One region of the Streptomyces sp. NPDC038707 genome, then DNA from elsewhere that is predicted to be linked to it. Evidence: riboswitches for the same ligand, from Rfam matches in the RefSeq annotation. Region 1 holds a riboswitch; the other holds the start of a gene.
What was found. Region 1 has a riboswitch for ZMP and ZTP ahead of AB0E62_RS16035 (glycine hydroxymethyltransferase). Riboswitches for the same ligand answer to the same signal wherever they lie in the genome.
Positions count from the first base shown of each region.

Region 2: linked by a shared signal. The riboswitch ahead of AB0E62_RS01380 (bifunctional 5,10-methylenetetrahydrofolate dehydrogenase/5,10-methenyltetrahydrofolate cyclohydrolase) and the one ahead of AB0E62_RS16035 (glycine hydroxymethyltransferase) in region 1 are both predicted to bind ZMP and ZTP.

Region 1 covers NZ_JBEZUP010000010.1:63,644-78,217, forward strand. Annotated here, with positions in the region: gene AB0E62_RS16020 (SDR family NAD(P)-dependent oxidoreductase) at 1-213, shown strand, start outside; gene AB0E62_RS16025 (2'-5' RNA ligase family protein) at 227-808, opposite strand; gene trpS (tryptophan--tRNA ligase) at 972-1,982, opposite strand; gene AB0E62_RS16035 (glycine hydroxymethyltransferase) at 2,085-3,539, opposite strand; ZMP/ZTP riboswitch at 3,573-3,661, opposite strand; gene rocD (ornithine--oxo-acid transaminase) at 3,762-4,973, shown strand; gene AB0E62_RS16045 (nuclear transport factor 2 family protein) at 4,974-5,435, opposite strand; gene AB0E62_RS16050 (glutathionylspermidine synthase family protein) at 5,602-6,786, opposite strand; gene AB0E62_RS16055 (hypothetical protein) at 6,800-7,225, opposite strand; gene AB0E62_RS16060 (PLP-dependent aminotransferase family protein) at 7,312-8,703, opposite strand; gene AB0E62_RS16065 (carboxymuconolactone decarboxylase family protein) at 8,751-9,251, shown strand; gene AB0E62_RS16070 (carboxymuconolactone decarboxylase family protein) at 9,248-9,691, shown strand; gene AB0E62_RS16075 (isocitrate lyase/phosphoenolpyruvate mutase family protein) at 9,688-10,404, shown strand; gene AB0E62_RS16080 (ABC transporter substrate-binding protein) at 10,420-11,370, opposite strand; gene AB0E62_RS16085 (ABC transporter permease subunit) at 11,372-13,324, opposite strand; gene AB0E62_RS16090 (glycine betaine/L-proline ABC transporter ATP-binding protein) at 13,324-14,574, opposite strand, start outside.
Region 2 covers NZ_JBEZUP010000001.1:297,511-312,084, forward strand. Annotated here, with positions in the region: gene AB0E62_RS01345 (ABC transporter ATP-binding protein) at 1-458, opposite strand, end outside; gene AB0E62_RS01350 (UbiA family prenyltransferase) at 515-1,399, opposite strand; gene AB0E62_RS01355 (polyprenyl synthetase family protein) at 1,488-2,555, opposite strand; gene shc (squalene--hopene cyclase) at 2,585-4,567, opposite strand; gene AB0E62_RS01365 (hypothetical protein) at 5,205-5,429, shown strand; partial or broken gene AB0E62_RS01370 (IS5/IS1182 family transposase) at 5,489-5,659, opposite strand; gene AB0E62_RS01375 (transposase) at 5,812-6,063, opposite strand; gene AB0E62_RS01380 (bifunctional 5,10-methylenetetrahydrofolate dehydrogenase/5,10-methenyltetrahydrofolate cyclohydrolase) at 6,143-7,003, opposite strand; ZMP/ZTP riboswitch at 7,031-7,111, opposite strand; gene AB0E62_RS01385 (nuclear transport factor 2 family protein) at 7,170-7,535, opposite strand; gene AB0E62_RS01390 (hypothetical protein) at 7,709-8,023, shown strand; gene AB0E62_RS01395 (S-(hydroxymethyl)mycothiol dehydrogenase) at 8,149-9,237, shown strand; gene AB0E62_RS01400 (MBL fold metallo-hydrolase) at 9,237-9,866, shown strand; gene AB0E62_RS01405 (SDR family oxidoreductase) at 9,959-10,873, shown strand; gene AB0E62_RS01410 (SDR family NAD(P)-dependent oxidoreductase) at 11,015-11,803, shown strand; gene AB0E62_RS01415 (L,D-transpeptidase family protein) at 12,109-12,804, shown strand; gene AB0E62_RS01420 (Gfo/Idh/MocA family oxidoreductase) at 12,819-14,021, opposite strand; gene AB0E62_RS01425 (hypothetical protein) at 14,209-14,394, shown strand.

The DNA of each region.
Region 1 (14,574 bases):
GTCATGGTCGTACGCCCCGGTTTCGTCCGCACCCGCTCCACGGCGGGCCGCCCGCGCACCCCGCTCGCCACCACCCCCGAGGCGGTGGCCACGGCCATCGAGCTGGGCCTGCGCCGCGCCGCCGAGACGGTGTGGGTGCCGGGCTCGCTGCGCCTGCTGACGGCGGCCCTGCGCCACGCGCCGCGGGCCCTGTTCAGACGGCTTCCGCTGTAGCGCTACGGGCGGCTCACGGGGCGACGCGCGGGGCCCACACGTCCGCGTGGCCCGGCTGGGTCGGGACGACCGGCCCCCCGAACGTGTACTCGCGCAGCTTGCGCCAGACGCTGTCGGCGCCCTGCTCGTAGAGCGCGAAGCCGGTGCACGACCACTCGGCCTCGTAGTCCGCCAGCTCCTCGAAGGCGCGGTCCATCGCCGCCTCCTCGATGCCGTGCGCGACGGTGACGTGCGGGTGGTACGGGAAGATCAGTTCGCGCGCCACCGGGCCGGAGGCCTCCCGGATCCGCTGCTGGAGCCGGGTGCACGCCTCGGCGCCCGCGACCACCCGGACGTAGACCACGGGTGACAGGGGCCGGAAGGTCCCGGTGCCGGACAGCCGCATCGGGAACGGCCGGCCCTCCGCGGCGACCTCGGCCAGGTGCGCGTCGACGGCGGACAGGTCGGCCTCGTCCACCTCGGTCGGCGGCAACAGCGTGACATGGGTGGGGATACCGTGAGCCGCGGCGTCGCCGAAGCCCGCACGCCGCTCCTGGAGCAGGCTGCCGTGAGGCTCCGGGACCGCGATCGACACGCCGATCGTTACGGTCCCCACGTCGTCTCCTGTCGTCACGTCTGTCGTCGTCACGTCTGTCGTCGTCTCGGCCGTCCCGTCCCGGCCGTTGGCATCGACTGTACGGCCACGGGTGTCCCGTGGGCAGGCGCGACGGAAGTGATGTGCAGCGCTCTGCCCGCGCGGACCCGTGCGGTCGTACGCCTCAGTGCTTGGCCGGGAGGAATCCCACGCGGTCGTACGCCTGCGCGAGGGTCTCGGCGGCGACGGTGCGTGCCTTCTCGGCGCCCTTGGCGAGGACCGCGTCCAGCGTCTCGGCGTCGTCCAGGTACTGATGGGTGCGCTCGCGGAAGGGGGTGACGAAGTCGACCATGATCTCGGCGAGGTCGGTCTTGAGGGCGCCGTACATCTTGCCCTCGTACTCCTGCTCCAGCTCGGCGATGGTCCTGCCGGTGAGCGTGGAGTAGATGGTGAGGAGGTTGGAGACGCCCGGCTTGTTCTCCGTGTCGTAGCGGATCACCGTGTCGGTGTCGGTGACCGCGCTCTTGACCTTCTTGGCCGTGGTCTTCGGCTCGTCCAGGAGGTTGACGAGGCCCTTCGGCGTGGATGCCGACTTGCTCATCTTGACCGCGGGGTCCTGGAGGTCGTAGATCTTCGCCGTCTCCTTGAGGATGTACGGCTTCGGGACCGTGAAGGTGTCGCCGAAGCGGCCGTTGAACCGCTCGGCGAGGTCACGGGTCAGCTCGATGTGCTGGCGCTGGTCCTCGCCGACCGGCACCTCGTGGGCCTGGTACAGCAGGATGTCCGCGACCTGGAGGACCGGGTACGTGAACAGGCCGACGGAGGCCCGGTCGGCGCCCTGCTTGGCTGACTTGTCCTTGAACTGGGTCATGCGGGAGGCCTCGCCGAAGCCGGTGAGGCAGTTCATGACCCAGGCCAGCTGGGCGTGCTCGGGGACGTGGCTCTGCACGAAGAGGGTGCAGCGGTCGGGGTCGAGACCGGCGGCCAGCAGCTGGGCCGCGGCCAGGCGGGTGTTGGCCCGCAGTTCCTCCGGGTCCTGCGGGACCGTGATCGCGTGCAGGTCGACCACCATGTAGAAGGCGTCGTGGGACTCCTGGAGGGCCACCCACTGGCGGACGGCGCCGAGGTAGTTGCCGAGGTGGAACGAGCCAGCCGTGGGCTGGATGCCGGAGAGCACGCGAGGTCGGTCAGCCATACCCCTTATTGTCGCAGAGGCACGGGGTGGGTTCGGCGGGTGGGGAACTGCGGGCCGCCGGTGGCTGCTCGCGCAGTTCCCCGCGCCCCTCGGGGGGGCGGTTCAGCCGAGGTCGACCTGCGGGTACAGCGGGAAGCCCGCGACCAGGTCCGTGGCGCGGCGGGCGATCTCCTCGGAGACCTTCTCGTCCAAGACGTGGCTCGCCTTGGACGGGGCGCCGGACTTGGTGGTGCCCGGCTCGGTGGTGGTCAGGACGCGGTCGATCAGGGCGGCGACCTCGTCCATCTCCGCGGTGCCGAGGCCGCGGGTGGTCAGCGCGGGGGTGCCGACGCGGATGCCGGAGGTGTACCAGGCGCCGTTCGGGTCGGCCGGGATGGCGTTGCGGTTGGTGACGATGCCCGAGTCGAGCAGGGCCGCCTCGGCCTGGCGGCCGGTGAGGCCGTAGGAGGTGGCGACGTCGATCAGGTTGAGGTGGTTGTCCGTGCCGCCGGTGACGAGGGTGGCGCCGCGGCGCATCAGGCCCTCGGCGAGGGCGCGGGAGTTGTCGACGATGCGCCGGGCGTAGTCCTGGAAGGCGGGCTGCCGGGCCTCGGCGAGGGCGACGGCCTTGGCGGCCATGACGTGCGGCAGCGGGCCGCCGAGGACCATCGGGCAGCCGCGGTCCACCTGGTCCTTGAGGGAGTCGTCGCACAGCACCATGCCGCCGCGCGGGCCGCGCAGGGACTTGTGGGTGGTGGTGGTGACGATCTGGGCGTGCGGGACCGGGTCGAAGTCGCCGGTGAGGACCTTGCCGGCGACCAGTCCGGCGAAGTGGGCCATGTCGACCATGAGGGTGGCGCCGACCTCGTCGGCGATCTCGCGCATGATCCGGAAGTTCACCAGCCGGGGGTACGCGGAGTAGCCCGCGACGATGATCAGCGGCTTGAACTCGCGGGCCTGGGCGCGCAGGGCGTCGTAGTCGATCAGGCCGGTGGCGGGGTCGGTGCCGTAGGAGCGCTGGTCGAACATCTTGCCGGAGATGTTCGGGCGGAAGCCGTGGGTGAGGTGGCCGCCGGCGTCCAGGGACATGCCGAGCATGCGCTGGTTGCCGAAGGCCTGCCGCAGCTCGGCCCAGTCGGCGTCGGTGAGGTCGTTGATCTGGCGGGCGCCGGCCTTCTCCAGGAAGGGCACCTCGACGCGGTCGGCGAGGACGGCCCAGAAGGCGACGAGGTTGGCGTCGATGCCGGAGTGCGGCTGGACGTAGGCGTGGCGGGCGCCGAAGAGTTCGCGGGCGTGTTCGGCGGCGAGGGACTCGACGGTGTCGACGTTGCGGCAGCCGGCGTAGAAGCGGCGGCCGATGGTGCCCTCGGCGTACTTGTCGCTGAACCAGTTGCCCATGGCGAGCAGGGTCGCCGGGGAGGCGTAGTTCTCGGACGCGATCAGCTTGAGCATCCCGCGCTGGTCGGCGACCTCCTGGCCGATGGCGTCGGCGACGCGCGGCTCCACCGCGCGGATCACGTCGAGGGCGGCACGGAAGGCGGTGGACTCGGTGGAGAGGGGGGCGGCGTTCTCGGGCATCGGGGACCTCCGGACGGTGTGCGTACAGCATTCACGTTCGGCCCAGGCGCACGGCACTCTTACCGCTCGGGCCGCTCCCTGATGGTCCGTCCCATCCCAGCGCGCCAGTCACGGCCCGGGGCCAGCCTACCGGGCGCGCCGGGCGGGGAAGATCCCGCGTCCGTCGTGCGAGCGGGGTTAAGAAGGAGGCCACGTCGTATCCGGGCCGATCCGGGAGAGTCCGTGGCCGCTGCCGAAGAAGACCTCGTCGCCCTCGCCGGCGCGCACTGCGCGCCCACCTACGATCCGCTGCCGGTGGTGATCGCCACGGGTGCGGGGGCGTGGGTGACGGATGTGGCGGGGCGGCGGTATCTGGACCTGCTGGCCGGCTACTCGGCGCTGAACTTCGGGCACGGCCATCCGCGGCTGGTCGAGGCGGCCCGGCGGCAGCTGGAGCGGGTGACGCTGACCTCCCGCGCCTTCCACCACGACCGGTTCGCGGCGTTCTGCACCGAGCTGGCCGAGCTGTGCGGGATGGAGATGGTGCTGCCGGCGAACACCGGCGCGGAGGCGGTGGAGGGCGCGGTCAAGACGGCCCGGAAGTGGGGCTACCGGGTGAAGGGGGTGCCCGCGGAGATGGCGAAGATCGTCGTGGCGGGCGGCAACTTCCACGGCCGGACGACGACGGTCATCAGCTTCTCCACGGACCCGGCGGCGCGGGCGGACTTCGGGCCGTACACGCCGGGGTTCGAGATCGTGCCGTACGGGGATCTGACCGCGATGCGGGCGGCGCTGACGGAGAACACGGTGGCGGTGCTGCTGGAGCCGGTGCAGGGCGAGTCGGGGGTGATCGTGCCGCCGGCCGGTTATCTGGCGGGGGTGCGGGAGCTGACCCGGGAGCGGAACGTGCTCTTCGTCGCCGACGAGATCCAGTCGGGGCTGGGCCGGACCGGGCGGACCTTCGCGTGCGAGAACGAGGGAGTCGTGCCGGATGTGTACGTCCTGGGCAAGGCGCTGGGCGGCGGGATCGTGCCGGTGTCGGCGGTGGTGTCGAGCGCGGCGGTGCTCGGGGTGTTCCGGCCGGGTGAGCACGGGTCGACGTTCGGCGGGAATCCGCTGGCCTGCGCGGTGGCGCTGGAGGTGATCGCGATGCTGCGGACCGGCGAGTACCAGGAGCGGGCGGCCCGGCTGGGCGAACGGCTGCACGGGCTGCTGGGCGATCTGCGCGCCACGGGCCGGGTGACGGCGGTGCGGGGGCGGGGGCTGTGGGCGGGGGTGGACGTCTCCCCCGCGGTGGGCACCGGGCGCGAGGTCGCCGAGCGGCTGTCGGCCCGCGGGGTCCTGGTGAAGGAGACCCACGGGGCGACGATCCGTCTCGCGCCTCCGCTGGTGATCGGCGAGGTGGATCTGGAGTGGGGGGTCGAGCAGGTGCGGGCGGTGCTGTCCGGGGCGTGATCAGCCCAGGGGGAGGTCGATGCCGTGCTCGGCGGCGGGCCGGGGTCCGAAGATGCGCCGGTCGGACTCCCGGATGGCCACGTCGTTGATGCTCGCCTCGCGGCGGCGCATCAGGCCGTGCTCGTCGAACTCCCACAACTCGTTGCCGTACGAGCGCCACCACCGGCCGCCGGTGTCGCGGGACTCGTACTGGAAGCGGACGGCGATGCGGTTCCCGTGGAAGCTCCAGAGGCTCTTGCGCAGGGCGTAGTCGAGTTCGCGGCGCCACTTCTCGGTGAGGAAGGCGACGATCTCCTCCCGGCCGGTGAGGAACCGGTCTCGGTTGCGCCAGACGGAGTCCTCGGTGTAGGCGAGGGCCACCCGGTGGGGGTCGCGGGTGTTCCAGGCGTCCTCGGCGGCCTGGACCTTCTGCCGGGCGGTTTCCGGAGTGAACGGCGGATACGGCGGACGGCCTTCGGCCACGGCGGTCTCCTCGGGGCGAGAACGATCGTTCTCCAACGGTGCGGCACCGTAGGGAACGACCGTTCGCACGTCAAGGAGACACCCGGGAGGGACCGGTCCGGGAGGCGTCCGGCCAGGGAGGAGCCGGCCGCGCGCCGGCGGGAGGGGTACCGGCGGTTCTGACGGGTCAGAGGATCACGTGCGGCAGGAAGCGGGCGTACTCGTCGGTGATCAGGCCCGTGGACTCGCGGATTCCCAGGCCCGCCGGTTCGCCGCCGACGACCCAGGTGCCGAGGACGGTGTGGTTGCCGTCGAAGGCGGGGAGGGGGGACAGCTGCTGGTAGCAGCAGGGGTCCTCGCGCGGGGGCGGCGGGGTGCCGGGGGCGTGGACCGTGATGCCCGCGCCCTCGCGGCCCAGCAGGGGCTTGGTCACGTAGCCGGTGGTGGTGGCCAGGTCGCGGGGGCCGTCGAGGTAGGCGGGGAGGAGGTTGGGGTGGCCGGGGTACAGCTCCCAGAGGATCGCCAGCAGGGCCTTGTTGCTGAGCAGCATCTTCCAGGCGGGTTCGATCCACAGGGTGCTGCCGGTGCCGCCGCCGTTGTCCAGGGTGTCCAGGACGTGGCCGCCGAAGGAGTCGGTGGTGAGCCACTCCCAGGGGTACAGCTTGAAGATGCCCCGGATGAAGCGGAGCCGGTTGTCGACGAAGCGGCCGGAGAGGGTGTCCCAGCCGATCTCCTCCATGGCGAGCCAGTCGGTGGTGAGCCCGGCCTGTTCCGCCGTCTCCTTCAGGTAGGCGACCGTCATCAGGTCCTCGCCGAGTTCGTCGGCGGCGGAGTGCGCGAAGTGCAGCGGAGCGCCGGGCGGCAGCAGCGCGGCCTGGGCGCGCCAGGCCTCCACCAGGCGTTCGTGCAGGGAGTTCCACTGGTCCGCGCCGGGGAAGCGCTCCTCCATCCAGAACCACTGCGGGGAGGCCGCCTCCACCAGCGAGGTGGGCGTGTCGGCGTTGTACTCCAGCAGCTTCGCCGGGCCCGTGCCGTCGTAGCGGAGGTCGAACCTGCCGTACAGGGAGGGCAGTTCGGCGCGCCGGTGCCAGGACTCGGTGACCGCGGCGGCCACCCGTCCGTCGGTGATGCCGAGGTCGGCCAGCCGGTCCTCGGCCACGATGTGGTCCGCCGCCGCGAGGCACATGCGGTGCAGGTCCGCGACGGTCTCCTCCAGCGCCTCGACCTCCTGGAGGGAGAAGACGTAGTAGGCGCTCTCGTCCCAGTACGGGCTCAGGGAGTCGTCGGGGTGGCGGGTGAGCGGATAGACGAGGCCCTGGGCCTCGACGGTCTGCTGCCAGCCGGGGCGGGGGGTCGTGGTGCGGCGTTCCATGCGCGTCCTCCGGTCAGCCGCCGGAGCTGCCGTGGCCGCCGCCGAAGCCGCCGCGGCTCACCCCGCCGTGGCCGCCGCCGCTGCTCCCGTCGTCGTCCGACGATCCGCCCGAACCGCCGCCCGAGCCCCCGGACTTGGTGAAGGAGCCGCCGTCGACCCAGCCGCCCTTCTCCTTGCCGTCGTAGTACCAGGCCGCGTTGACCGGCCGCTTGGCGCCCTTCTTGACGGACTTCTTCCGGCCCGAGGAGGAGCCGGTCCCGGACGTCGTCCTGCAGTTCTTGTCGGAGACGACCTTGTAGCCCTTGGCCGCGTTGTAGCTGTCGCGGTCCACGCAGCGCTTGTCCGGGTCGGACGAGCAGGCGGTGAGGGCGGCGGCCAGCAGGCCCACGCCGCCCAGGACGACCGTGCCGGAGCGGAGTTGCCTTCCGGTGTGCGCCATGGTGTGACTCCCCCGTCGGATGTGAGTTCGACGGTCAGCCTAGAGGGGGCAGCGCGTGCGCCCAACCGGGGGTGGCTCGCGGTCCCTTACGGCAGCACCCGGCACAGGGCCTCCAGCGTGCCCGACCACGCGCTGTCCGGAGGCGTGCCGTAGCCGACCACCAGGGCGTCCGCGGGGTCGGCCGGCGCCTCGCTGTGGCGGTAGTAGGACAGGCCGGTCAGGGCCAGGCCCTGGAGGTCCGCCGCCTGCACCACCGGCCGTTCCAGGCCCGGCGGGAGCCGCAGCACCGCGTGCAGTCCGGCCGCGATGCCCGTCACCCGCACCGCCGGTGCCCGGCCGGCCACGGCCGCGGCGAGGGCGTCCCGGCGGCGCCGGTAGCGCAGGCGGGCGGAGCGGACGTGCCGGTCGTAGGCGCCGGAGGTGAGGAACTCGGCCAGCGTGAGCTGGTCCAGCGCCCCGACGGTGTCGACGTGGCCCTTGGCCGCCACCGCCTCCTGGACCAGGGCCGGCGGCAGTACCATCCAGCCCAGCCGCAGCCCGGGCGCGAGGGACTTGCTGGCGGTGCCCAGGTAGACCACCCGGTCCGGGGCCAGTCCCTGGAGGGCGCCGACGGGCTGGCGGTCGTAGCGGAACTCGCCGTCGTAGTCGTCCTCCAGGACCAGCCCGCCGGTGCGCCGCGCCCAGTCCACGACGGCGGCCCGCCGGTCGGGGTGCAGCGGGACGCCGGTCGGGAACTGGTGGGCCGGGGTGAGCAGCACCGCCGCGGCACCGCCGGGTGCGCGGGGGTCGGTGCCCAGCGCGTCGTAGGGCAGCGCGGGGGTCGCCAGGCCCGCCGCGCGCAGCAGCCGCCAGTGGACGTCGAGGCCGTAGGACTCCACCGCGAGGGTGTCCGCCCCGCGCGCCCGCAGCATCGTGCCGATCACCCGCAGGGCGTGCGAGGTGCCGGCGGTGATCACGACGGTGTCCGGGGTGGCGCGCACGCCCCGCACCCGGGCCAGGTATCCGGCGAGGGCACAGCGCAGCTCGCGCCGGCCGCGCGGGTCGCCGTAGCCGAACGCGTCGAAGGGGGCCGCGGTCAGCGCCCGGCGGGCGGCCCTGAGCCACTCGGCGCGCGGGAAGGCGGCGAGGTCGGGGGTGCCGGGGACCAGGCTGTGGGCGGGGCGGCCGGGCTCCCGGCGGCCCGGCCCCGCCGCGGCGGGCGGCGTGGCCGCCACCCGGTCCGCGACCCGGGTGCCGGAGCCCTGCCGGGCGGTGAGCCAGCCCTCCGCGACCAGGTCGGCGTAGGCCTCGGCGACGGTGTTGCGGGCGATGCCGAGGTCAACGGCGAGGGTCCGGGAGGAGGGCAGCCGGGTGCCGGGGGCGAGCCGGCCGGTGCGCACCGCGTCCCGCAGGGCGTCGGTCAGGCCCCGGCGCAGTCCGCCCGCGAGGGCCGGTTCCAGGTGCAGGTCGACGCCCAAAGTGGCCCAGGATTCCGCCATGGGAATGGACCATACCCCTGGGCTGCCCCGGTTCTAGGGTCGAAGGCATGAGCACTCAGGAAGAACCCGTCACCTACGCCCCCGAGGAGCCGGCGCGGCTGCGCTGGGCCCAGCACGCGCCCGAGGTCTACAAGGCGATGATCCAGCTGGACGCCGTCGCCGGCCAGGGCCTGGACCCCCGGCTGCGCGAGCTGGTCAAAATCCGCGCCTCGCAGATCAACCACTGCGCGCGCTGCCTCGACATGCACTCCAAGGACGCCCTCGCGGCCGGCGAGAGCGTGGAGCGGATCATCCAGCTCGGCGCCTGGCAGGAGTCCCGGCACTTCTACACCGAGAAGGAGCTGGCGGCGCTGGAGCTGACCGACGCGGTGACCGTCCTCACGGACGGCTTCGTGCCGGACGAGGTCTACGAGCGGGCCGCCAAGCACTTCGACGAGGCCGAACTCTCCCAGCTGATCGCCGCCATCGCCGTGATCAATGCCTGGAACCGGTTCGCCGTGACCACCCGGACGCCGGCGGGCCACTACCACCCGGGGCAGCACAAGTGAACCGTACCCAGCTGCTGGACCCGGAGGTCTTCCGGGCGATGGCCGCCGTCAGCGCGGCGGCCAAGAAGGGGCTCGGCGATCCGGGCCTGGCCGAACTGGTCATGATCCGCGCCTCGCAGATCAACCACTGCGCGTTCTGCCTCGACATGCACCTCGGGCTGGCCCGGAAGAACGGGGAGTCCGAGGACCGCATCCACTTCCTCAACGCCTGGGAGGAGACCGAGGACCTCTACAGCGAGCGGGAGCGGGCCGCGCTGGCCCTCACCGAGGCGGTCACCTTGCTCACCGAGGGCTTCGTGCCCGACGAGGTGTACGAGGCCGCCGCCAAGCACTTCGACGATGCGGCGCTCGCCCACCTCATCGCGCTGATCACCGTCATCAACGGCTGGAACCGCCTGATGGTCAGCCGCCGTGTGCCACCGGGAGGGCGGCAGCCATGAGCAAGGCGGAACGGTTCCGCGCCCTGCACCGGGGGCGCGCCCCGGGTGACCCGCTGGTGCTGCCCGGACCGTGGGACGCCGCCGCCGCGCGGGTCTTCGCGGAGGCCGGGTTCCCGGCGCTGGCCACGCCGAGCGCGGGGGTCGCCGCCTCGCTCGGGTACGCGGACGGGGCCACCCCGGCCGACGAGATGTTCGCGGCCGTCGCCCGGATCGCGCGGGCGGTGGACGTGCCGGTCTCGGCGGACGTCGAGGGCGGCTACGGGCTCGCGCCCGGGGAGCTGGTCGAACGGCTGCTGGAGGCCGGGGTCGTGGGCTGCAACCTCGAGGACTCCGACGGGGGCGTCCTCAAGGACCCGCACGCGCACGCCGAGTTCCTCGCGGGGGTGCGGGAGGCCGCCGGCGACCGGCTGTTCGTCAACGCCCGCGTCGATGTGTTCGCGCACGGGGACGGCGATCCGGAGCGGGCCATCGAGCGGGCCGCGCTGTACCGCGCGGCGGGCGCCGACTGCGTGTACCCGATCCTCGCCCCGGCGGACCTGGTGCCGCTGCTGCGGTCGGGGATCGAGGGCCCGCTGAACCTGCTGTGCCGGGCGGACGGCCCCTCGCCCGCCGCGCTCGGCGAACTCGGGGCCACCCGGGTCACGTTCGGGCCGGGCCTCCAGCGGCGGGCGACGGCGGCGCTGCGGGAGATCGCCGCCGGCCTGCTGCCGTAGGCCGGGGGTGTCCGGTCAGGGCAGCCACTTCTTCCACACGGACGGGTGGCTGTCCACCCACCTCTCCGCCGCCTCGGCCGGGGACAGCTTCTGCTCGGCGATCATCAGCGACACGTCGTTCTGGTCCTCGGTGGTCCACCGGAACTTCTTCAGGAAGGCCGCCGCCTCGCCGCCGGACTTCGCGAAGCCCGCGTTGAGGTACTTCTTCAGCGGGGTGTGCGGGTAGCCGCAGGCGACCTTCGCCGGGTCCGCGTCGCAGCCCTCCTTGTGCGGGGGCAGTCCCACCTCCGTCATCGGCACCTTCTCGAACAGCCACTGGGGCGCGTACCAGTACGTGAGGAAGGGTTTCCGCTCCTTGGCGAACCGCTTGATCTGGGTGATCTGCGCGGCCTCGGAGCCGGCGAAGACGACCCGGTAGTCCAGTCCCAGGTTCTTCACCAGGGCCTTGTCGTTGGTGACGTAGGACGGGGAGCCGTCCATCAGCTGGCCCTTGCCGCCGCTCTCCGCGGTGCGGAACAGGGGGGCGTACTTGTCCAGGTTGCGCCAGTCGGTGATGTCCGGGTGCTGTTCGGCGAGGTACGCCGGCACGAACCAGCCGATGTGCCCGGTCACCCCGAGGCCGCCGCCGGGCACGACCGTCCCCTTGTCCTCGACGTAGCGCTTCTCCTGCTCGGGGTGGCCCCAGTCCTCCAGGAGGACGTCGACCCGGCCCTGGCCGAGCGCGTCCCAGGCGGGCACCTCGTCGACCTGGACGGTGTCGACGCGGTAGCCGAGCTTGTGCTCCAGGATGTACTGGGCCACGGCCGCGTCGGCCTGCGCGCCCACCCAGGACTGCACGGACAGGGTGACCGTCTTCGCGCCCCGGGCGTTGGCGAACGGGCTGGCCTGCTTGGTCATGTCGGCGGCGCCGCAGCCGGTGGTGAGGGCCAGGGCGGCCACGGCGGCCGTGATCGCGGTACGACGCATGTCAGGCTCCCTTCCCCGCGCGGCGGCGGGCCGGCTGGGTCACCCGGTCGAGCATCAGGCCCAGGCAGACGATGGCGGCGCCGGCCACCAGACCGGTGGCCAGGTCGCCCTGGGCGAGGCCGAAGGCGACGTCGTAGCCGAGGGCACCGCCGCCGACCAGGCCGCCGATGATGACGACGGCGAGGACCAGGACCACGCCCTGGTTGACGGCGAGCAGCAGCGCGCGCCGGGCGAGCGGGAGCTGCACCTGCCACAGCTGCTGCCGTCCGGTGGCGCCGAGCGAGCGCGCCGACTCCAGCGCGGCCGGGTCGACCTGGCGCAGGCCCTGCGCGGTGATCCGGACGACGGCCGGGAGGGCGTAGACGACGGCCGCGGCGACGGCGGGGGCGCGGCCGACGCCGAACAGGGCGACGACCGGGATCAGGTACACGAACTGCGGCATGGTCTGGAAGACGTCCAGGACCGGGCGCAGGGCGCGGTCGACGCGGTCGCTGCGGGCCGCGGCGACCCCGGTGGCGAGGCCCAGTGCGAGGGTGACGGCGACGGCGGCCAGCACCTGGGAGAGGGTGTCGAGCGCCGGTTCCCACACGCCGAGCACGCCGATCGCGGCCATGGCGCCGACGGCGGTCAGCGCGGTGCGCCAGGTGCCGATCGGCCAGGCCAGCGCGGCGACCAGGAGCAGCACCGACCACCAGGGCATGCCTTGCAGTCCGGCGCGGACCGGGTCCAGGACCCAGGTGGTGAAGCGGCCCGCCCAGTCGGCGGTGCCGCCGACGACCGGGACGCCGGAGTAGAGGTGGTCGGTCATCCAGTCGACGGCCCGGTCGACCGGTCCGGCGATGTCCAGGTTCCAGGCGGGGGGCCAGTCGGCCGCGCCGAGCAGCCGGGCGGCGAGGGCGGCGGCGCCGGCGCCGGCCACGGTGACGGCCCAGCCGGTGAGCGCCGGCCGGCCGCCGGTCTCCGGGCGGGCGGGGCCGGCGCCCGCCGCGCCGGTCAGCCGGTCCAGCACGATCGCGAGCAGGACGAGCGGGATGCCGGCGGCGAGGGCGGCGCCGACGTCGACCGAGGCGAGCGCCTGGTACACGCGGTCGCCGAGGCCTCCGGCGCCGATGACGGCGCCGATGACGGCCATGGACAGCGCCATCATGATCGTCTGGTTGAGGCCGAGCAGCAGTTCTTCGCGGGCCAGCGGGATCCGGGCGGTCAGCAGCCGCTGGCGGCGGGTGGCGCCGAGCGACTCCACGGCCTCCAGGACTTCGGGGTCGGCCCCGCGCAGGCCGAGCGCGGTGAGGCGGGCCATCGGCGGGGCGGCGTAGACGACGGTGGCGAGGACGGCCGCGGGGACGCCGATGCCGAAGACCAGGACGACGGGGAGGAGGTAGGCGAAGGCCGGGAGCACCTGCATGGTGTCCAGGACCGGGCGCAGGGTGCGGTCGAGCCGGCCGGAGAGGCCGGCGGCGAGCCCGAGGAGGGCGCCCACGACGACGGAGGCGAGGACCGCCACGACCATCAGGGCGAGGGTCTGCATGGTCGGCACCCACATGCCGAGGGCTCCGCAGGCCAGGAAGGCGACGGCCGTGCCGGCGGCCAGGCGGAGGCCGGCCAGGCGCCAGGCGAGCAGGGCGCCGAAGGCCGTCACACCGGCCCAGCCCGCCGCGAGGAGGGTGAGGTAGACGGCGCGTACGGCGATGACGACCGCGTTGCTGACGTGGCCGAGGAAGTACAGGAACAGGGGGTGGCTGTCCCGGTGGTCGATGACCCAGTCGCCGGCGGCGGCGAGGGGCCGGTCGAGGCTGACGGTCAGGGAGTGGGGCCAGGTGCCGTTGCCCCAGCGGTTCAGCAGGGGCAGGAGGACGGCGGTGAGGAGGGCGAGGAGGAGGAGTTTGGCGGCGGCCCGGTTCCTGAGCAGGCGCGGGGCCCTGGTCCGGGCGGTCGGGAGACTGAGCGTTGCCATCAGACGGCCTCCCGGGTGGTGCGCGCCGGGGGCCGGCCCGCTTGCCGCTGCTCGCCGGATGCCGTTTCGTCCGGGGCAGGTGCCGGCCGGGCGGCACGACGGCCGGCGGCCAGGGAGGAGGCGGCGCTCGCGGCCGCGGCGGTCCCGGGCGGGGTGGCCGCGGCGGGCGCCGCGGCGGTCCCGGGCGGGGTGCTGAGGGTTTCGGGGGGTTCGGGGGTCACGTCCCGCTCGGACGCGGTGTCGGGGGCGACGCCCGCCACGACGCCGAGCAGGCGGTCCGGGTCGACCACGCCGAGGCAGCGGCCCGCGTCCACCACCCGGGCCGGGGTGCCCGCCCGGGCCACCGCCTCGATGGCCTCGGCGACCGTGGCCTCGGGGCGGAGGGCCGGGCCGTGTCCGGCGTCCTCGGGGGACACCGGGCGCATGGCGCTGCGGCAGGTCAGCACCTGTTCGCGGGGGACGTCGCGGACGAACTCGCGGACGTAGTCGTCGGCCGGGGCGCCGACGATCTCCTCGGGGGTGCCGAGCTGCACCACCCGGCCGTCGCGCATCAGGGCGATGCGGTCGCCGAGCTTCAGGGCCTCGCTCAGGTCGTGGGTGATGAAGACCATCGTGCGGCCCTCCTCCCGGTGCAGCCGGGTCACCTCGTCCTGCATGTCCCGGCGGATGAGCGGGTCCAGGGCGCTGAAGGGCTCGTCGAACAGCAGCACCTCGGGGTCCACGGCCAGGGCCCGGGCCAGGCCCACCCGCTGGCGCTGGCCGCCGGAGAGCTGGCCGGGGCGGCGCTTCTCCATGCCCGCGAGGCCGACCTTGGCGACGAACTCGGCGGCGCGCTCCCGGCGTTCGGAACGGCCGACGCCCTGGATCTCCAGGCCGTAGGCGACGTTGTCGAGGACCGTGCGGTGCGGGAGCAGCCCGAAGTGCTGGAAGACCATGGCGGCCCGGTGCCGGCGCAGTTCGCGCAGCCGGGAGGTGTCCATCGCGCGGACGTCCTCGCCGTCGATGGCGATGGTGCCGGCCGTCGGCTCGATCAGCCGCGTCAGGCAGCGGACCAGGGTGGACTTGCCGGAGCCGGACAGACCCATGACGACGAACACCTCGCCCTTGCGGACGTCGAAGGAGACGTCCCGGACGGCGGCCGTGCAGCCGGTGCGGGAGCGGAGCTCGGCGGGGGTCAGCGCGCTCAGCTCCGGGTCGGCGGGGACGCGCTCGGCCTTGGGGCCGAAGACCTTCCACAGGCCGGACACCGA
Region 2 (14,574 bases), on a different contig from region 1:
TGATGCGTATCCCAGTCGAAACCCTGATAGGGCTCGTCGAGCACCAGGAGCTGCGGATCGTGCATGAGGGCGAGCAGGAGGTTCAGCTTCTGCCGGGTGCCTCCGCTGAGCTCCCCGGCGCGCTGCCGGCCGCAGTCGGCGAACGCCAGGAGGTCCATCAGCTCGTGGGCCCGGGCGAGCGTCGGCAGCCGGTAGGCCGCCTGGAAGAGGCGGAGGTGCTGCATGACGGTGAACGAGTCGTTCAGCACGGCGTGCTGGGGGCAGTACCCGGCCCTGCCGGTGCGCTCCACCGTGCCCCGGTCGGGCGCCAGGTGTCCCATGGCGATCCGGAGCAGTGTGCTCTTGCCCGTGCCGTTCTCGCCGACGACGCCGATCAGCGCCCCGGCGGGTACGTCGAGGTCGGCACCGCGCAGGAGCTGTCTGCGGCCGTAGGCCTTCCAGACGCCACTGATGCGCAGGCGCGGCTGGTGCCGCACGTGCTGCGCGGCCTCTGCGGTCACGTGGGGGCCTTTCGTCAGCGAAGGGTGTAGACGGAGGCGGCCAGGGCGAGGGTGTACCACTGTTCCACCAGGCGGTAGCTGCGCTGGTCCTGTTCCCGGCCCCGCGCCAGCATCACCCGGACGGAGAGCAGCAGGCTCAGACCGCACAGGACGACGTCCGTGGCGATGATCCACCAGCGCGGGCCGGCCGGCTCCATGAGGAAGTGGTGGATGGCCAGCGGGCCGACGGCGAAGCCGGCGCACAGGAAGACCCGGGTGGGTCTCTCGCCGAAGACCAGCGGCATGGTGGAGCGGTGCACCGCGCGGTCGCCGGTGATGTCGCGGAGGTCCTGGACGGACATCAGAAGGGTTACGGTGATCGCGAGGGTCACGATCCAGCGCCAGGCGTCCGGCGACATGGCGGTGACCATCTCCCAGGCGGCGGCCAGCTGGGCGACGACCCCGATGCCGGCGTAGAGGTTCCTGCCCAGCCAGTGCCGGCCCCAGCCGTACTCGTGCTGGAGCAGGGAGAGGATCTGCCACATCAGGGCCCACTCCAGCACGCCCAGGCAGTACCCGTACACGGGGAAGAGGACCCGGACGGCGTTCAGGCGCAGCCGAGCGCCCCGGATGCTGCTCTGGCCGGTGACCAGGGGGCGGAACGGCTTGTTGACACGGTCCTCTTCGACGCCGACGAGCTGGTTGGCCAGGGTGTGTTCGTAGACGAACAGCCAGAAGTACAGCGCACCGGAGCCCAGGGCGACCGCGGCTTCGGCCGGGGGCAGCCGGGCATGGACGACGGCCGCCGTCACGAAGCAGGTGGCGGGGAAGATGGTGGTCCAGCGGTCGGCGCTGATGAACAGCCAGCTCAAGCGGATTTCACGCCAGGCGGTCTGGAGGACCGCCGCGGGTGCGGTCATGGTCAGCACGATGGATCCGTCCTCCCTGGTGGGCCGGGCCGGTGGACGGCCGGGGCAGCTTCTGGTGCCGGCCGGCGGCCGGCCGGCTTCACGCCGTGCGGTGCACGACCGCCTCCGCGACGTCCTTCAGCGTGCGGACGGCGCTCGCCGGGAAGGGGGCCAGGGCCAGGGAGTCCAGAGCCTGCCGGTACCTCTCCTCGATCATCCGCTCGACCTCCCGCCGGGCTCCCGTGCCGGCGAGGATGTCGCAGACCTCCGCGGCTTCCCGCTCCCCGATGTCGGGGTCGCCGATCAGGGTGTGCAGCCGGCCGGCCTGCGCCGGTCCGCAGACGCGCAGCGCGTGGACGACGAGGCTGGTGCACTTGCCCTCGCGTAGATCGTCCAGGCGGGATTTGCCCGTCCGCTCCGGGTCCCCGAACACCCCGAGGACGTCATCCCTGAGCTGGAAGGCCTCCCCGAGGGGGATTCCGTAGGCACTGCAGGCGTTCATGACGTCCGGACCGGCACCGGCGAGGGCCGCCCCCACCTGGAGGGGGCGCTCGATGGTGTACTTGGCGGTCTTGTAGCGGATGACGCTCAGCATCGTCTCGAGGCTCGCGTGGAGCCTGCCGGTGGTCAGCAGGTCCAGGTGCTGGCCGGCGATCAGTTCGCTGCGGGCCAGGTCGACGCAGCGCAGCACCCTGGCCCGGTGGGCGTCGGGCATGGGCGTGGTGTGGAGCAACTCGTCCGACCAGACGAGGGCGAGGTCACCGAGGAGGATCGCTCCGCCGGTCCCGTACTGCTGCGCCAGCCGCGGCAGGTGGTGCCGGTCGGCCAGCGCCCGGTGGACCGTGGGGCGCCCGCGGCGGCTGTCGGACGCGTCCATGATGTCGTCGTGGATGAGCGCGCAGGTGTGGGCCATCTCGATGGACGCGGCCAGCCGGACGGCCTGCGTCATGTCGCCCTGCCCCCCTGCCGCGACCCATCCGGCCACGCACAGCAGCGGACGCACCCTCTTCCCCCCGGCGATGAAGTCACGCAGCACCAGGATGAGCGCCGACTGGCCGGGCACGGGAGCGGTCCGTGCCTTCTCCGTCAGGAACGCGCAGAGGAGATCGTCGATCGCGGTGCGTGGCGCGAAGAAGTCCGACTCCACCGCCAGGGTTTCAGCACTCATCGCCCGTGCGCCTTTCAGGGGGAGGCCGGTCACCGGTCCGGCTCCGTCGCTTCGTCCCGTTGCCGCCCCACCGACACGTCGCCTGTGCGCCGGACGTAACGGCCCAGCGCCATCAGGGGGAAGACGTGCCCGTAGTACGCGTAGTGCGCGGCCACGGCCCGGGGCACGAGTGTCCCGGTGAACTGCGGCTCCTCCCAGGTGCCGTCCGCCGTCTGCCGCTCGGTCAGCCAGCGCACCCCGTCCCGCACCGCGGTGCTCTCGCCCTCTCCGGCCGCGAGCAGTCCGAGCAGCGCCCAGGCGGTCTGTGAAGGGGTGGAGGGGCCACGGCCGGCGCGGGCCGGATCCGCGTACGACTCCCAGCTCTCGCCCCAGCCGCCGTCCGCGTTCCGCACCGACGTCAGCCAGGCGACGGCGCGCCGGACGGCCGCGTGGCCGCGGGGAACGCCGGCGGCGACGAGAGCGGGGAGAACGCTTCCCGTGCCGTAGACGTAGTTCACCCCCCAGCGTCCGTACCACGCGCCGTTCGCCTCCTGCTGCCCGAGCAGCCAGCGGACGGCACGGCGGGTACGGGGGTCGCGTTCCCTTCCCAGCGCGGCCAGCATCTCCACCACGTGGGCGGTGATGTCGGCGGTGGGCGGGTCGGTGCAGAACTCACCGAAGTCGAAGAACGGGACTCTGGCGGGGAGGGTGCTGGTGTTGTCCGCGTCGAAGGCCGCCCATCCGCCGTTGCGGCTCTGCATGCCGAGACACCACCGCACCGCCCTGTCCAGCGCGTCGTCGACGCGCGCCGGATCGGGATGGTTCACCCGGCGCAGGGCGAGCGCCACCTCACTGGTGTCGTCGTTGTCCGGATAGGTTCGGTTGTGGAACTGGAAGGCCCAGCCGCCGGGCGACAGCCGGGGCCGCCGCGCGGCCCAGTCGCCCGGCCGGTCGGCCTGCCGGGTGAGCAGCCAGTCGGCGGCTCCGACCAGCGCGGGATGGCCGGGGGCCAGGCCGGCGTCGAGCAGTGCGTTGACGGACAGACAGGTGTCCCACACCGGACTGTGGACGGTGTGCAGGGCCCGGACGCCGTCCTCCGGCCACGCGCCGCAGTCCTCCAGGAAGCCCCAGGCGGCCTTGAGCACCGGATGGTCCGGAGGGTAGCCGTGCAGATGCAGGGCGAGGACGACCCATGTGGTCATGGGGGTGCACGCCCCCCAGCTGCCGTCCTGCTCCTGACGCTCCAGGAGCCAGCGGACGCAGGCGTTCACCGCGGCCTCGCGCACCGGGCGGGGGATGCCCCGGGAACACACGCGCACCGTGGCGTTCAGGCGCCGGAAGAACTTCTCCCAGCCGCTGTCCGGCGCCGGCGAAACCCCGGAGGTGCCGGGCGGAGCGAAGAGTTCGTCGATGCCGAAGGGAACCGGCCGCGCGGGGCGATGGGCGCTGATCACGCTGATGGCCACCAGCGCCACCCGCATGACGGAGCTGAACGAGTAGATGTTCAGCGGCGCCCACTTGGGCAGGGCGATGATCTCCGGAGGGACTTCGGGCAGATCGTCCCAGCTCCACCAGCCGAGCAGGGCGAGCCATACCCGTGCCGTCAGCTGGCCGGCCGCCACACCGCCCCGCTCGCGCACCCACGCCGCGCTCCGGAGCATGTGCTCCTCGTCCGGGCCGTCCCCGGCGAGCCGGAGGGCGACGTACGCCTGGATCGTGGTCCCCAGATGCCCCTCGCCTTCGAAGACGAGGGGCCAGGAACCGTCCGCGCTCTGCTGCGAGCGGATCCATCGTGCGGTCGCCGCGGCCAGCCGCTCGTCCGGCACTCCGAGCACATGGCGCAGGAAGAGGTCGTGGGCGTCATAACTCACGTCCGTCGTGAAGCGGCCCTTCCACCACCCCCCGGCATCCTGCCGGGCCAGCAGGTGGTTCGCGGCCCGCACCACCGCACCGCGGGCCGCCTCCTCCGCCGGGCCGGACGCGGCGAAGGCGAAGGTCACCCCGGCGTCACCCGCGACGACAGGGCCTTTCACGTGCGGCACACCACCAGCCGAAATCGCCATGGCACTCCTAGACCACCGAATCCGTGAATGCCCCGCGTTTCGCAGATCATCTGAATTCCACTGAATTCCACGACGATCACGGCCGCTGATCCACCGAGTCGTCGTCACGCCGGGGCGACATGGATCCTTCCGGATCTTTTCGGCCGGCACATCCTGCATTCGAGTGCACGGCGCGGGCGTGAAGGGTCACACCGTCCATCACCGGACGCGCCGTCGCGTTCCGCGGCCCGGGCACGCCTCGTTCGACTCCGCTCACCCCGACGTGCCTCCGCCCGCGCTTGTCCCGCGAGTTCCACGAACCGGAAGATGTTCTCGATCAGCTCGGCCCGTTCGGCGACCTTGGGCCCGGACACCGGGACCGTGGTCTGGAAGACCCCGGTCGCGCTGGGGCAGAAGCTGGGTGACGACGTTGCGGTTCCACCGGTCGGCGACACCGCGAGGGGGATGCCCCGGCCGTCGCTGAGGACGTGGTGCTCCGGTGGCGTTTCCCTTGGCGTGCCGGCTGGCAGGGAGTGCTCCGTGCGCAGGATGAGCGCCGAAGGCGTCTTGACATGAAGATGCAGCAGTCCCTCGACTGGGTGCCACACTGTCGTCCTACTGTGTCGGGGTGATCCGACTCATCGCGCAGGACGACACCCTCGAGCTCAGTGAAGAACAGGTGTCGAAGATCAAGTTCTGGCTGCTGGAGTTCTTGCCTGCTCGCACGTGCGAGGTCAGTGTGGGGCCTGGAGCCGCGATCGTGGTGCCGGACCAAGACCGCGGTCTCGACGATCTCACGCCAGGTCTTCTTTCGCAGTTGGAAGCCATCGTCGGCTGTGCGCTGCTCCCCTGACTTCCTCGCGGGTTCCCTCATCTGCTCAGCCGGCGCCGGCAGATGGGGGTTGCGGCAATGGCCACCGTTCTCTCCACCATCCAGCGATGGCGGCCAAGCCGCTGTGAGGGCTCGACGCCCTCACGGGCGATGCGATGACGAACGCCGCAGCCACGGAGCCATCGACACGGGTGGTCGTAGTGGTAGCCCTTGTCACCGTGTAGTTTTCCAGGCCGTCGGCGGCGCCGGCCTGTCGGGAGCGGATGGGTGCAATGCCGCGCACGAGCGGCTGAAGGCCCGAGGTGAGCTGGACTGGCCCCGATGCGCGAGGGCTGCAAAAGGGGGCCACCGACGGGACCGAATCCGACCGAACGTGGCACGTTTGGATCGAGGATCCACCTGATCACCCGCCCGGTGCGTCGTGGATGACGCGGTGGAGCCCGGCCCGGACCCGGTCCCGGCTCCACTGGGCGAAGCGCCGGTGGACCATGGGCCAGGCCGGGCCGGAGACCGGCGGGAGCTGGCGCCAAGCGCAGCCCGAAGCGGCTACGAAGATGATCGCCGCCAACGCCTCGCGATCACCGGCCCGTCGACGACCCCGCCCTGCGGACGTATGACCTCTGCCGGAGGAACGGTCCGCCGGAATAACCCCCACAACTCATCGGGCACCAACCGCTCAACCACGTCCGCCATGAGCGGAGCAGCGATCGCAGAGCCCGAAAGAAGCGACGTCTTCAGGCGCCGAGCTGCCGGCCGGCCGCCGTCACGGTCTGTTCCAGCAGCGTGGCGATCGTCATCGGACCCACCCCGCCCGGCACCGGCGTGATCAGCGAGGCCCGCTCCACGGCCGAGTCGAAGTCGACGTCGCCCACGTTCCCCGGGTTGTAGCCCGCGTCGACGACGACCGCGCCCGGCTTGATGTCCTGCCCGCGGATCAGCCGCGGCCGGCCCACCGCCGCCACGACGATGTCGGCCTCGCGGACCGCCGCCGACAGGTCCCGGGTGCGCGAGTGGCAGTACGTCACGGTCGCGTCCCGCGCCAGCAGCAGCATGCCCGCCGGCTTGCCGAGGATCGCGCTGCGGCCCACCACGACGGCCCGCTGCCCGGCCGGATCGACGCCGTACGCGTCCAGCAGCCGCATGATGCCGCCCGGGGTGCAGGAGACGAAGCCCGGCAGCCCGAAGCTCATCGTGGCGAACGAGGCGAAGGTGACGCCGTCCACGTCCTTCTCCGGCGCGATCGCCTCGAACGCGGCCCGCTCGTCGATGTGGTCGCCCACCGGGTGCTGGAGCAGGATGCCGTGCACGCCCGGGTCGGCCGACAACTCCCGCAGCGCGCCGACGAGTCCGTCCGTCGTCGTGGTGGCCGGCAGCGCGACGTGCCGGGAGGTGATGCCCGCCCTGCGGCAGCGGTTCTGCTTCATGCGGACGTAGGTCACGGACGCCGGGTCCTCGCCGACCAGCACGGTCGCGAGACACGGCGCGGTGCCCGTGCGCTCGGTGAGCGCCGCGGCCCGCTCCGCGGTCTCCTCCACGATGCGGCGGGCGAGCGCGGTGCCGTCCATCAGACGGGCGGCCTGGGTCTGGGTCGTCATGCTGCACACTCCTGGGCTGGACCGACTTCTTCTCGCCCAGGCGCGCGGCTGAGTTCACGGGCCGCTCCCCGGTGGTGCTCCACCTCAGCGCCAGTCACGGCCCGCGTACAGCGTAACCGAGCGTGTGTACGGCCCGGGGACCCCCTTCCTCCGTGCCCGGCCGGGGCTACTCGTCCCAGGCCTGGATGATGAGCTGATCGGCGATCTTCCCGTCCCGCAGCGTGAGCATCGACTCGGCCAGCACCCGGGTGCCGTCCGCGTACTCGCAGGACTCGCTGTAGGCGGCGTGGTCACCCTGGATGACGCACTGCTCCATCCGGTGCGTCATGTCCCGGCGGTAGATGTCGTCCAGCAACTCGGCGATCCGGGCCCGGCCGCGCAGCACCGTGGGACGACTGGGCTGGTGGTCGCGGTCGACGATACGGATCCGCGCGTCGTCGGCGTAGAGCGACAGCAGGGTGTTGCCCGTGTCGCCCTCGATGCCCCGGCGCAGTGTCTCGGTGTCGAAAGCGGAGCCCGTGGCGCTGCCCATGGTGACCTCCTTCAGGCGCCCGCGGCCCGCCCGGGGACGGGCCGCACGGGTCCCCCCTGACGAGACTCCTCCGTCCCGGCGGCCCCGGCAAGCGCGGCCGCCCCGCTCCACCTCACGGGTGAGCCCGACCCGCCGCCCGTGTCCGGCCGGGGCACCCGGCCGTTGCTGAGGGCATGATCTCAACACGACGCATCGCCGCCGCCGTCGGCCTGGCCGCCGGGATCGCCGGTCTCGTCGCACCCCAGGCGGACGCCGCGAACTCCGGCGCACCCATCATCGGAAAGCTCGGCGCGCTGTCCGCGCTGGACTCGCTCACCGCCGGTGACATCCCCGCACCGCACCGGAACCGCGTGCCCAAGGTCAGCGACCAGCTGCAGGAGCTGAAGCACCTGCGCGAGCTGAACCAGTTGCGCCAGCTGGAGCAGGTCGTCGCCCCCGCGGCGCCCCTGCTCGGACTGGTGAACGCCGTCCCCGTCCGGCTGCGCTGACACCCCGCGCCGCGCCGCGGCCGACGGTGGCCGGAACGATCCGCGATCATGTGCGTGATCCTTCCCGCTGCCGATCGGTCGCGTCGTAGGGTCGTCTGCGAAGGCATTCGATGAAGGGACAGACCATGGCGCAGGAAGTACGCGGCGTGATCGCGGCGGGCAAGGACGAGCCCGTACGGGTCGAGACGATCGTGGTGCCGGACCCGGGACCCGGCGAGGCCGTCGTACGCGTCCAGGCCTGCGGGGTCTGCCACACCGATCTGCACTACAAGCAGGGCGGGATCTCCGACGACTTCCCCTTCCTGCTCGGCCACGAGGCGGCCGGCGTCGTGGAGTCGGTCGGCGAGGGCGTCACCGACGTCGCCCCCGGAGACTTCGTCGTCCTCAACTGGCGCGCGGTGTGCGGGCAGTGCCGGGCCTGTCTGCGCGGCCGGCCCTGGTACTGCTTCGACACCCACAACGCCCGGCAGAAGATGACCCTCGCCGCCACCGGCCAGGAGCTGTCGCCGGCCCTCGGCATCGGCGCCTTCGCCGAGAAGACGCTCGTCGCGGCCGGCCAGTGCACCAAGGTCGACCCGAGCGTCTCCCCGGCGGTCGCGGGTCTCCTCGGCTGCGGGGTGATGGCCGGCATCGGCGCCGCGATCAACACCGGCAACGTCGGCCGCGGCGACTCGGTCGCCGTCATCGGCTGCGGCGGTGTCGGCGGCGCCGCCATCGCCGGGTCGTACCTGGCCGGCGCGGCCCGCGTCATCGCCGTGGACATCGACGACCGCAAGCTGGACACGGCACGCACCCTCGGCGCCACCCACACCGTCAACTCCAGGGCGACCGACCCCGTCGAGGCGATCCGCGAGCTGACCGGCGGCTTCGGCGCCGACGTCGTCATCGAGGCGGTCGGCCGCCCCGAGACCTACCGGCAGGCCTTCTACGCCCGCGACCTGGCCGGCACCGTCGTCCTGGTCGGCGTCCCCACCCCCGACATGAAGCTCGAACTGCCCCTGCTGGACGTCTTCGGCCGCGGTGGCGCCCTGAAGTCGAGCTGGTACGGCGACTGCCTGCCCAGCCGTGACTTCCCCATGCTGATCGACCTGCACCTGCAAGGCCGCCTGCCGCTCGACGCGTTCGTCACCGAGACCGTCGGACTCGACCAGGTGGAGCAGGCGTTCGAGCGGATGCACCACGGTGACGTACTGCGCTCGGTGGTGGTGCTGTGATGACCGCGCGGATCGAACGCCTCGTCACCAGCGGCCAGTTCACGCTCGACGGCGGCACCTGGGACGTGGAGAACAACGTGTGGATCGTCGGCGACGACCGTGAGGTGATCGTCATCGACGCCGCCCACGACGCCGAGGCCATCGCCCGTGCCGTCGGCGACCGCCGCCTGACCGCCATCGTGTGCACGCACGCCCACAACGACCACGTCAACGCGGCCCCGGCACTCGCCGACCTGACCGGCGCCACGATCTGGCTGCACCCCGACGACCTGCCGCTGTGGCACCAGACCCACCCGCACCGCGAACCCGACCGGCATCTCCTCGACGGCCAGGTCATCGAGACCGCCGGCGCCGACCTCACCGTCCTGCACACGCCCGGACACGCCCCGGGCGCCGTCTGCCTGTACGACCCCGGTCTCGGCACCGTGTTCACCGGCGACACCCTCTTCCAGGGCGGCCCCGGCGCCACCGGACGTTCCTTCTCCCACTTCCCGACCATCATCGACTCCCTCCGCGACCGCCTCCTCACCCTGCCACCCGGGACCGAGGTCCTCACCGGGCACGGCGACGCCACCACCATCGGCGCGGAGGCCCCTCACCTCCAGGAGTGGATCGACCGCGGGCACTGATCACGGGCGTCCGTCAGAATCCCGACAGGAGATGTCTGGTATCCCCGTGAGAGTGGCAGGGCACAGCAGTCACGGCACACGGGAGGCAGGACATGACAGGACCGCTGGACGGCAGGGTGGCGCTGGTCGCCGGGGCGACGCGGGGCGCGGGCCGGGGCATCGCCGTGGAACTCGGCGCGGCCGGCGCCACCGTGTACGTCACCGGCCGCAGCACCCGCGCCCGCCGCTCGGAGTACGACCGCCCCGAGACCATCGAGGACACCGCCGACCTCGTCACCGCGGCCGGCGGCCGGGGCGTCGCCGTGCCGGCCGACCACCTCGACCACGCGGCCGTACGGCACCTGGTGGACCGCATCGCCGCCGAGCGGGGCCGCCTCGACGTCCTCGTCAATGACATCTGGGGCGGGGAGAACCTCTTCGCGTGGGACACCCCCGTGTGGGAGCACGACCTCGACGACGGGTTGCGACTGCTCCGCCTCGCCGTCGAGACCCACGCCGTCACCAGCCACTACGCCCTGCCGCTGCTGCTGCGCCGGCCCGGCGGCCTGGTCGTGGAGGTCACCGACGGCACCGCCGAGTACAACCGCGACACCTATCGCGTGAACTTCTTCTACGACCTCGCCAAGGCGTCCGTGCTGCGCATGGCCTTCGCCCTCGGCCACGAACTCGGGCCGCGCGGCGCGACGGCCGTGGCCCTCACACCCGGCTGGATGCGCTCGGAGATCATGCTCGACGCGTACGGCGTGCGCGAGGAGAACTGGCGGGACGCCCTGCGGCGCGAACCGCACTTCGCCATCTCCGAGACCCCGCGCTTCACCGGCCGTGCCGTCGCCGCGCTGGCCGCCGACCCGGACGTGGCCCGGTTCAACGGACAGTCCCTCTCCAGCGGCGGCCTGGCGAAGGTGTACGGCTTCAACGACCTCGACGGCAGCCGCCCGGACGCCTGGCGGTACCTGACCGAGGTACAGGACGCGGGCAGGCCGGCGGACGTCACCGGGTACCGGTGAACTGCGGTACGGCGACGGCCCGTCCACGCCCGCACGGTCGCCGCTTTCCGGCGGGACTCCGCGTCCGGCGAGGGCGCGGTCTCCGGTGGAGCCCGGTGCTGAACCGGTGAATTCGCGTCCTCGGGGACGTACTGTCGGCCCATGACTGATCCAACCCGCTTCGCGGGACACGGAGTTCTCGTCACCGGCGCCGGCCGGGGCATCGGCGCCGCCGTCGCCCGGCGGCTCGCCGAGGAGGGCGGCCGGGTCCTGGTGACCGACCGGGATCCGGCCGAGGCCGAGCGGACCGCCGCCGGCCTGCGCCGGGCGGGCCTGACCGCCGAGGCCTTCACCTGCGACGTGGCCGACCGGGCCGCCGTGGAGGCGGCCGTCGCCCGCGCCGTCGCCGCGTTCGGTTCCCTCGACGTGCTGGTCAACTGCGCCGCCCACTGCAGCCCGGACGGCCCGCTCTTCGAGGAGGACCCGGACGACGCCTGGGCGCGGGACCTGGACGTCACCCTCACCGGCACCTACCGCTGCTGCCGGGCCGCCCTGCCGCACCTCGCCGCCTCCGGACGGGGGGCGATCGTCAGCATCGGCTCCGTCAACGGCCTCCAGGACTTCGGAAACCACGCCTACAGCGCCGCCAAGGCCGGTCTCGGCTCGCTCACCCGGACCCTCGCCGGGCACGCGGCGCCCCGGGGCGTCCGGGTCAACCTCGTGGCGCCGGGCACGGTCCGCACCTCGGCGTGGGAGGGGCGCGAGGACGCTCTCGACGCCGTGCGCGCCGTGTACCCGCTGGGCCGGGTCGGCGAACCGGAGGACATCGCCGCCGCCGTCGCCTTCCTCGCCTCCCGCGACGCCGCCTGGATCACCGGGACCACGCTGGTGGTCGACGGCGGCCTCACCGCCGTCCACACCGGCTTCCGCGCGGCCGTCCGGGACACCTGACGCAGCGGCCGGGGGAACGGCCACCGGCCGCCGGACCAGGCACGCCTCCCGGACACCCGGCCGGCGTCACGTACGGCTCCCCGACCGTGACGACCGTGACGACCACCCGGGCCGCACCCGGCCGGCGGAGCGGTTCGGGGCGTGCGATACGGTCTGGACTTCACCGTTTCGTCACAGCCTGACCGGAACCACAACCATGCCCTCCCCGGCCGGGTCTAGTACTCCGAGACCGCGGGAATCGCACTGGAGAGCAGCCGGGGAGGACCCGGCGAGCAGACCAGGGAACCGGAAGGAGAGAGGCCGCCATGGGGGGCATACGCACACGAGGCGTCATCGGGCTGGGCGTGACGGGGCTGGTGGCGCCGCTCGCGCTCGCCTTCACCGCGGCACCGGCCCAGGCCGCGAGCTGCACCACGAGCACCGGGCCGTACCAGAAGCAGGCGGAGAAGTTCCTGGGCCGGCCGGTCGACGGCAGGCAGTCCGCCGCCGACTGCACGGCGATCCGGGCCTTCCAGAGCAAGCACGGCATCACCCCCGCCATCGGCTACGCGGGTTCGGTCACCTGGGGCGTGATGGACCTGATGAACAAGCAGAAGGCCGTCGGGAACAAGCCGAACAAGGACGGCAAGTGCCCGGTGAACAAGGGCCGGGTCGCCTGTGTGAACCTCACGCTCCAGCTCAGCTGGATCCAGGACGGCAAGAAGCTGGTCTACGGCCCCGTGCCGGTGCGCACCGGCCGTGACCGCTACGAGACCCGCACCGGGCTGAAGAAGATCTACTGGCGGGACATCGACCACGTCTCGAACCTCTACGACGTGCCGATGCCCTACAGCCAGTTCTTCGACGGCGGCCAGGCATTCCACTCGGTGGGCCTGAGCATGTGGAACCCGCCGGGCTCGCACGGCTGCGTCAACATGACGAAGACGGACGCCAAGAAGTACTGGTCGCTGCTGAGGAACGGCGACGACGTCTTCGTCTACGGCCGCAAGCCGGGCACCTGAGCCCGGCGGACCCGTCAGGACCCGGGGGCGTCCCCGAAGTCCGGGATGTCCAGCCGCACCCCGCCCTGCCGTGCCGACTCGTGCGCGACGATGCCCGGCAGGGTGTAGCGGGCCGCCGTCCACGCGTTCACCGGCGGCAGCGTGCCCTTGGTCACGGCGGTGACGAAGTCGTCCACCAGGAAGTGGTGGCTGCCCTCGTGTCCGTTGGGCAGGTGGTCGAACTCACGCGGCAGCCGGGACCGGTCGTGCACCGGCGCCGAGCCCGAGGTGAAGGCCGCGCGCAGCGCGGGCGCGAGAGAGGCGAGGGACGGATCGTCGGGCGCGACCGCCCGCTTCGGCTCCAGCAGTTCGGTGATGTCCTCGACACCGCCGCGGTCCTGCCACAGGGCCACCGTCGCCAGTTGTTCCATGCTGGCCCGTGTCCCGAAGAACCGGAACCGGGACTCGCGCAGGTGCGCGGGATAGCCGACCCGCCGGAACTCGTTGGTGCGGAACGACCCGCCGCCCGCCACCTCGAACAGCGCGGTGGCGTTGGACACGTCGTTGTCGAACATGCTGACCGAGCGGTCGAAGACGCCGTCGTCGCCCTCGTCGCGGACGCCGATCGCCGACACGCTCACCGCGTGCGTCCGCCAGGCCCCGAGCACCCCGCCCACCGAGTGCGTCGGGTACAGCAGCGGGGGATAGCTGGCCGTCGCCCGCCAGTTCTCGCCGCCGCTGTAGCGGTAGGCGTCGTAGAATCCCAGGTCCATGTCGTGGACGTAGTCGCCCTCGGCATAGAACAGCCGGCCGAAGGCGCCCTCGGCGATCCGCGCACGGGCGTGCACGGTCGCCGGGTGGTAGTGGCTGGTCTCGCCCATCATGTACGTCAGCCCGGTGGTCCGGACCGTGGCGACGATCGCCGCGACCTCCTCGGCGGTGACCGCCATCGGGACCGCCGAGTACACGTGCTTGCCCGCGTTCAGTCCCTGCATGACCAGCGGGCCGTGGGTCCACCGCTGGGTGAAGACCGCGACCGCGTCGACGCGCGGTGACTCCAGCATCGCTGCGTACGACGGGAAGGTGCCCGCGAGGCCCTGCGCGGCGACGAGGCGCTCGGCGCGCTCGGGCAGGACGTCCGTGACATAGACGTCCCGTACGCCGGGATGGGCGTGGAAGAGCGCGGCGAACTGGCCGGAGAACTGTCCTGCGCCGACGATGCCGAGGGAGAAAGTCATGTGGATCACTCTTGCGACCGAGGAATTTACGCGTCAAGAGCGCGGCCGGTCACCCCTGGAACCGGCACGGGGCCGTCGGCATCATCGGATTCCCGCTGAGGCTTGACATAGTGACGTGATGAGCAACACGGTCTCAAATGTCCGTATCGCGCACACTTACTCACAGCGCCTTCACCAGGCTCGGCATATGCTTCACAGCATGTCCACCACTGTTGCAGCCGCCTCCGAGCGATCGGCCGCGGAGGTCAACGAAGAGATCCGGGCCCTGTGGCGCAGGTCGGGCGGGACACTGACCACCGAGCAGCGCGCGCAGTACCAGCGCCTCGTGATGGAGTGGGCCGCCGCGGCCCCGCGGTCGCACCGCGCCGCCTGACCGGCCCGCGGCCTGCGCCCGCCGTCAGCCCCAGGCCGCTGACAGCACCGCCGGTACGCCCCGCGGTCCCGCTCGGCCCGCGGGCACCGGGACGGGCCCGTCCGGCCGGGGACCCGCTGCCCGTCACGGATCCGCCACCGTGGTGGCAGTTGACGGAGACGACCACGGAGACGACCACGC